Regions from separate parts of the Schumannella luteola genome, predicted to be linked through region 2. Evidence: predicted binding sites of a transcription regulator. Region 2 holds the regulator's gene; each other region holds the start of a gene.
The links. Region 2 encodes HrcA, which represses chaperone genes, less so after heat shock. Its sites were predicted from a motif close to TTNGCACTCGNNNNNNNCGAGTGCNAA; they were not measured.

Region 1: BJ979_RS16035 (Hsp20/alpha crystallin family protein) is a predicted target of HrcA. The motif match lies at 1,408-1,434, and genes of this name have one in related genera.
Region 3: groES (co-chaperone GroES) is a predicted target of HrcA. The motif match lies at 1,343-1,369, and genes of this name have one in related genera.

What each region holds. Positions count from the first base shown of each region.
Region 1 is NZ_JACBZY010000001.1:3,494,438-3,496,657, reverse strand. It holds gene BJ979_RS16045 (hypothetical protein) at 1-144, opposite strand, end outside; gene BJ979_RS16040 (hypothetical protein) at 260-709, opposite strand; gene BJ979_RS16035 (Hsp20/alpha crystallin family protein) at 890-1,357, opposite strand; gene BJ979_RS16030 (CatA-like O-acetyltransferase) at 1,484-2,134, opposite strand; gene BJ979_RS16025 (RnfABCDGE type electron transport complex subunit D) at 2,166-2,220, opposite strand, start outside.
Region 2 is NZ_JACBZY010000001.1:3,255,607-3,257,826, forward strand. It holds gene dnaJ (molecular chaperone DnaJ) at 1-374, opposite strand, end outside; gene hrcA (heat-inducible transcriptional repressor HrcA) at 380-1,414, opposite strand; gene BJ979_RS14860 (DUF4870 domain-containing protein) at 1,686-2,220, shown strand, end outside.
Region 3 is NZ_JACBZY010000001.1:3,556,666-3,558,885, reverse strand. It holds gene BJ979_RS16320 (DUF4190 domain-containing protein) at 1-26, shown strand, start outside; gene BJ979_RS16315 (THUMP-like domain-containing protein) at 118-1,290, opposite strand; gene groES (co-chaperone GroES) at 1,443-1,739, shown strand; gene rarD (EamA family transporter RarD) at 1,817-2,220, shown strand, end outside.

The DNA.
Region 1 (2,220 bases), 240 kb from region 2:
CTCGCTGTTGGTCTTCTCGGTCACGCTCTTGAGCGACGCGCAGGCCTCGGCCTTGCTCTGGCCGCCGGCGCAGCCGGCGAGCAGGGCGATGCTGAGGGTCGCGACGCTCAGGGCGGCGACGGTGAGACGACGGGACGAAACCACGGGGGACTCCTTGGTGCGGTAGCTGAGCAGGAATCTGCAGTCTATGCACCGGGTGTGACCGGCCTGTGGTCGCAGCGTGGGGGAGGACTACCCATCCCCATCCGGTCGCCGGGCTTCAGTTGAGGCTCGAGGCGCAGAGGTCGACGAGGTCCTTCGCGGTGGTCTGCACCGAGGTGCCCGCGTCGGTCAGGGCGCTGGTGTCGAGGTTCGCCGGGTTCGCGACGCGGTCGTCGATCGCGGTCTCGAGGTCGCCCAGCGCATCGACGACCTTCTGCGACGAGGCCTTCACCTCGTCGTTCTTCACCTTGTCGACGGCCTTCTGCAGGTCGTCCTTGGTGGTGCGCACCTGGTCGGCCGCCGCCTGGGGGTCGGTCGTGATGCCCTGCAGCGCCTCGCTGACGTCGGTGACGGCCTTCTGCGCCGGGTCCTTCAGCGAGAGGCAGGCCTGCGGCTTGCCGTTCGGGTCGATCGCGCTGCAGCCGGCGAGCAGAGCTGTGCTGAGCGCGCCGATGGCGAGCAGCGCGGTCGTGGTGCGGCGGGCGGCGGTGCGGCGGATCGGGGCCATGGCGGGTCTCCTCGGGATGGTCCGTGATGCGCGGCGGGGCCGCCGCGGGGCGGGGAGCGTCAGCCTATCCGCTGGGGGCGTCTCTGCCTGGGAATGCCGAACGGGCCCGGACGCGCGTGGCATCCGGGCCCGTCTCCGCCGTCGCCGCGTGGGGGAGCGCGGGTACGGCAGCGGTGCCGCTTACTCGGCGGCGGTCTCCGCGGCAGCGGCGCCGGCATGGCTCGACGCGACATCGGTCGCGGCCTCGGCGGGCGCGGCCGGCGCGCCGACGACGGCGACCTTGCGCGGCTTGGCGGTCTCCGCGACCGGGATGACGACGCTGAGCACGCCGTCGCGGTAGTCGGCCGAGATCTGCTCGGTGTCGATGCTGCGGCCGAGCGTGAAGCGGCGGCTGAGCTCGCCGGTGCCGCGCTCGCGCGCGATCCACTCGACGCTCTCGCCCGTGCGGGCGGTGCGGCGGGCGCTCACGGTGAGCAGGCGGCCGTCGACGCCGACGTCGATCGAGCCCGGGTCGACGCCCGGCATCTCGAGGGCGAGGACGTAGTGGTCGCCGTCGCGGTAGAGGTCGGCGGGCAGGGCGCGGGGGGCCGGGGCGCTCGTCAGTCGGCGGGCGGCGGTGGCGCGCTCGAGATCGCGGGTCAGGTACATGGATGAGCTCCTTCTCGAACTTGAGTCGGTGTGACTCAACTGCGTTCAAATTAGCACTCGGGTAACGCGAGTGCTAAGGATTCCGACTCTGATCTCGCAGGGCGAACGCGCCCGGATCGCCCGCGCTCAGCGCACCCAGTCGGGCTGCGCGACGAGCTGCTGCAGGGCGTCGACGAAGCGGGCCACGTGCAGGCCGTCGACCGCAGCGTGGTGCACCCGCAGGGCGAGCGGGACGGTCGTGCGCCCAGCGCGCTCCACGCTCTTGCCGAGCGTGAAGATCGGTGCGAGATGCCGATAGCCGTGCTGCACGTCGAGGTCGAAGGCCGAGAACCGCAGCCAGGGGATGCTCGACACGTCGAAGGCGTTCGGCGGCAGCTGCTGCGGGACGAATCGCCCGCTCGATCCGTGCTCGGCGATCGTGGTGAGCACGGCATCGTGGAACGTCCGGAAGTCGGCGTCGTAGGGCGTCCAGAGCGCACTGAAGGTCTCGCGCTCGGCGTCGAGGGATGCGAACGAGGGCTCGAGCGCATCCCAGATCGCGGGCGACCCGTCGTCGAGCACCGTCGTGCGGAACTCGGGGATGCGGTTCACGATCGTCGTCAGCGCCCAGATCTGCGCGGGATAGCGGCGCCGTCCCTCGGCACGCAGCGTCGCATCCAGCTCGGTCGTGTCGAGTTCGACCGTCACCGAGTAGGTGCAGGGCGAGGCGTCGAGGAAGTGCGCGAAGTGCTCAGCGCGGTTCCAGGTGCTGACGTCGATCGGGCGGAGCTCGCTCATGCGCTCCATCCTCGCCCGGGTGCGTCGCGGATCAGTACCCGAGGAAGGCGTCGGTGCGGATGCGGCGGGCGCCCGCGCGCCGCAGC
Region 2 (2,220 bases):
GCGGTGCCGAAGACGACCTCGTCGAGGTCGACCTCGATGCGCAGCAGCGCATCCTGCCCGCGCTCCGTGCGCGAGCGGGGGCCGCTCTGGCGCTGGGCGGCGTTGAAGAAGGTCTCGAAGATGTCGCCGAAGCCGCCGTTGAACGACCCCGAGCCGAAGCCCGCCGAGTCGCCCAGGTCGTAGCGCTGGCGCTGCTGCGGGTCGCTGAGCACGTCGTAGGCGTGCGTCACCGACTTGAAGCGCTCGGCCGCGTCCTCGCTGGGGTTGACGTCCGGGTGCAGCTCGCGCGCGAGCCGGCGGTACGCCTTCTTGATGTCCTCGGGCGAGGCGTCGCGTGCGACACCCAGCACGTCGTAGTGGTCGGTCGTGGCCACGAAGGTCAGTCCTCTCCGAGCAGTCGCGACAGGTAGCGCGCCACCGCGCGCACCGCCGCCATGTTGTTCGAGTAATCCATGCGCGTCGGTCCGAGCAGGCCCACGTGCGCGAGGCTTCCGCCGGCGCTGTAGCCGCTCGAGACGACGCTCGTCTCCTCGAGGCCGGTTCCCGCGTTCTCGCGCCCGATGCGCACCGCGACCCCCGCCTCGTCGATCTCCATCTCACCGAACAGCTTGAGCAGCGTGACCTGCTCCTCGATCGCCTCGAGCACCGGGAAGATGCTGCCGGTGAAGTCGCCCTCGGTGCGGGCGAGGTTGGCGGTGCCGGCCATGACCAGGCGGTCCTGGCGGCTGTCGGCCAGCTGACGGGCGAGCCGCGCCGCGATCCGGTCGGCCAGTGCGCGACGCGGGGCGGGGATGCCCTCCAGCAGTCGCGCGAGCACGCCGGGCGCCTCGCTCAGGGTCACGCCGATCAGCTCGGCGTTGAGTCGCGCCCGCAGCTCGGCGAGGTAGGGCTCCTCGGCGGCGGACTGCTCAGCGGCATCCGCGAGCTCGATCAGGCTCTGGTCGACGCGGCCGGAGTCGGTGATGAGCACCGACATCAGACGGCTCGGCGCGAGCGCCACGATCTCGACGTGCCGCACGCGTGACGAGCCAAAGAGGGGATACTGCGCGAGCGCGACCTGGTTCGTGAGCTGAGACAGCATCCGCACGGTGCGCGCGAGCACGTCGTCGAGGTCGTCGGCCTGGCCGAGGAAGGCCTCGATCGCGTGCCGCTGCGCCGGGCTGAGCGGGCGCAGGTCGGTGAGCTGGTCGACGAAGACGCGGTAGCCCTTGTCGGTGGGCACGCGGCCCGAGGAGGTGTGCGGGGCCGCGATCAGCTCCTCGTCTTCGAGCTGCGCCATGTCGTTGCGGATCGTCGCCGCCGAGACGCCGAAGGCATGCCGCTCGACGATCGACTTCGAGCCGACCGGCTCGCGTGATTCGACGTAGTCCTGCACGATCGCGCGCAGCACCGCGAGGGAGCGTTCCGAGACCACGGCTGCTCCTTCCCTGTCACGTCCTGATCGCGTCGACCGGGGGCGCGTGCTGCCCGTTCCGCCCGCCAGGGCGAGGGAGGTGCTGGCACTCCGGTACGACGACTGCCAAGTCTAACCGCCGCAACACCGGGAATGTCGTTGCACCGCCGTCGAGCCACCCACTACCGTGAGTGCCGCGTCCCGGCTGGTCTTCTGCGACCGAGACGGCGACCGCACGACCTCATCCCGGGAGCCGCCCCCCGCGTTCCCCCTCTGAAAGGCCTACGCCGCCATGACGGACCCCAACAACCCCCAGCAGCCCGGTCAGCCGCAGTACGGCGCACCCCAGCAGCCGCAGCAGCCCCAGTACGGCGCCCCGCAGCAGCAGCCCGCCTACGGCGCGCCGCAGCAGCCCCAGCAGCCCCAGTACGGCGCCCCGCAGGGCGGCTACGGCCAGCCCGGCGCGCAGCCGCAGTACGGCGCCCCGCAGCCGGCGCCGGCGCAGCCGCTCAGCCCCGCCGAAGACAAGCAGTGGGCGTCGTTCGCCCACCTCGGCGGCATCCTCGGCTTCCTGCCGTCGCTGCTCATCTGGCTCATCCTCAAGGAGCGCGGCCCGCTCGTCGCCCAGGAGGGCAAGGAGGCGCTGAACTTCCAGATCACGATCGTCTTCGCCGCGATCGCCGCCGGGATCTTGAACATCATCTTCGGCGTCGTCGGCGCCACCACGGGTGTGCCGATCGGCTTCGTCGGAAGCCTGCTCTCGCTCGCGGTGTGGGTCTGCAGCCTGATCTTCTCGATCATCGGCTTCACCCGCGTCAACGGCGGCG
Region 3 (2,220 bases), 300 kb from region 2:
GTTCGGCGGCGTACTACGACTACTGAGTCGCCGCGTCACTGACGCGACGACGGGGTCGGCCTCTCGGGGCCGACCCTTCGTCGTCTCCGGGCGCCGGCCGGGGGTCGCCGTTCCCCGTCAGGCGCGCTCGGCGAGCAGCGCCACCCGCTTCCCAGCGCGACGCGTGAGCACGAGGGTGGCGGAGGCGGCGCCGCTGAGCGCGAGCCGCTTGCGCAGCTGCGCCGGATCGACGTCGACCCCGCGCTTCTTGATCTCGAGCGTGCCGATCCCGCGCTCGCGCAGCGCCCGCTTCAGCTTCTTCTCGTCGACGGGCAGCTCGTCGACCACGCGGAAGCGCTGCGCGAAGGGGGTGTCGATCGCGGTGTCGGCGGTGATCCAGGCGATGGTCTCGTCGAGCATCCGCCCGTCCAGCTGCCTCGCGAGGTCGCCGATCAGCCGGGCGCGGATGACGGCGCCGTCGGGTTCGTAGAGCCACTCGCCCTGCTCTCCGGGCTCGGCGTCCGCGCTGTCGGCCTCCGCGACGAGCTCGGCGGCGCCGTGCGGGCCGAGCACGAGCGCCGCACGGCCGACGCCCGGCCGGGCCAGCGCGCCCGACCAGAGCACGAGCTCGACGACCTCGCGGTCGGCCGAGATCCACTGGGCCTCGAAGCCCTCCGGCAGCAGGCCGCGGTCGACGCCGGGGCCGAGCTTGATGCCGACGGGGATGCGGCGGCCGAGCTCGAAGCAGAAGTCGAGCGAGGGCTCCCAGTCGCCGGGGTCGTCGAGGCGGCGGCCGGCGCTGCGGCGGGCCGGATCGAGCCAGGCGGCATCCACCTCGCTCAGGTCGACGGCGGTGGCGTCGGCGCACTCGACCCGGGCGCGCGGGAACGGCGCCAGGTTGTAGGCGGCGAGGGCGGCGGTCGGCTCGTCGCGCTCGACCGCCAGCACGGCGAGATCCAGTCCGGCGAGCGCCAGGGCGTCCGCGCCGATGCCGCAGCCGAGGTCGGCGACGCGGTCGAGGCCGGCGGCCGCGAAGCGGCCCGCGTGCAGGGACGCCACGGCCAGTCGCGTCGACTGCTCGAGCCCGGCCTCGGTGAACAGCATCCGGTCGGCGAAGGGCCCGAACTTCGCGCGGGCGCGGCGCCGCAGCCGGGCCTGCGACAGCACCGCCGCGACGCGCGCGGGGGAGTGACCAACCGCGCGCAGGCGGGAGACGGCGGCGACCGCGTCGCCGAGGGAGTCGGGATCGAGGTCGTCGAGCAGGGCCAGGCTCTCCGGGGTGAGCAGCTCGTGCAGCTCGGCCGTGTCCATCCCGCAACCCTATTCGGCGGGCCGACTGCGCATTGCGTCCCGCGTCGCGCCGTTGGCACTCGCATTGAACGACTGCTAACGACGCGCTATGGTGTCTTTGGCACTCTCGAACGGAGTGTGCCAACGGACTTCAACGAAAGAAGAGGGTCAGAGTGTCGGTCGCAATCAAGCCGCTCGAAGATCGCATCGTCATCCGCCAGGTCGAGGCGGAGCAGGTCACCGCGTCGGGCCTCGTGATCCCCGACACCGCCAAGGAGAAGCCGCAGGAGGGCGAGGTCGTGGCTGTCGGCCCCGGTCGCGTCGACGACAACGGCAACCGCGTCCCGGTCGACGTGGCCGTGGGCGACAAGGTCATCTACTCCAAGTACGGCGGCACCGAGGTCAAGTTCGGCGGCGAGGACCTGCTGGTGCTCTCGGCGCGCGACGTGCTCGCGGTCGTCGAGCGCTGACCCGCGTTCTTCCGCTTTCCGAAGGGCCCTGCCGCATCGCGCGGCGGGGCCCTTCGTCGTCCCGCTAGGCTCGCGCGGTGACCGAGCCCCGCACCGATTCCTCACCGCGCTTCGGCTCCGGGCTCGCCTTCGCCGGCAGCGCCTACTTCCTCTGGGGGCTGCTGCCGGGCTACTTCGTGCTGCTCGCCCCGATCGGGCCCTTCGAGCTGATCCCGTGGCGCATCCTCTTCTCACTTCTCGTCTGCGTCGTGCTCGTCACCGTCGTGCGCGGCTGGCGCTCGCTCGGCCGCCTGCTGCGCGACCGGGGAGCGATGCTCGCGCTGCTCGGCGCGGCGGTCGTGATCTACGTCAACTGGCAGGTCTTCGTGGTCGCGGCGCTCGGCGGCCAGGTGCTGCAGGCCTCGCTGGGCTACTTCATCAACCCGCTCGTCACCGTGCTCTTCGGCGTCGTGTTCCTGCGCGAGCGGCTGCGGCCCGCGCA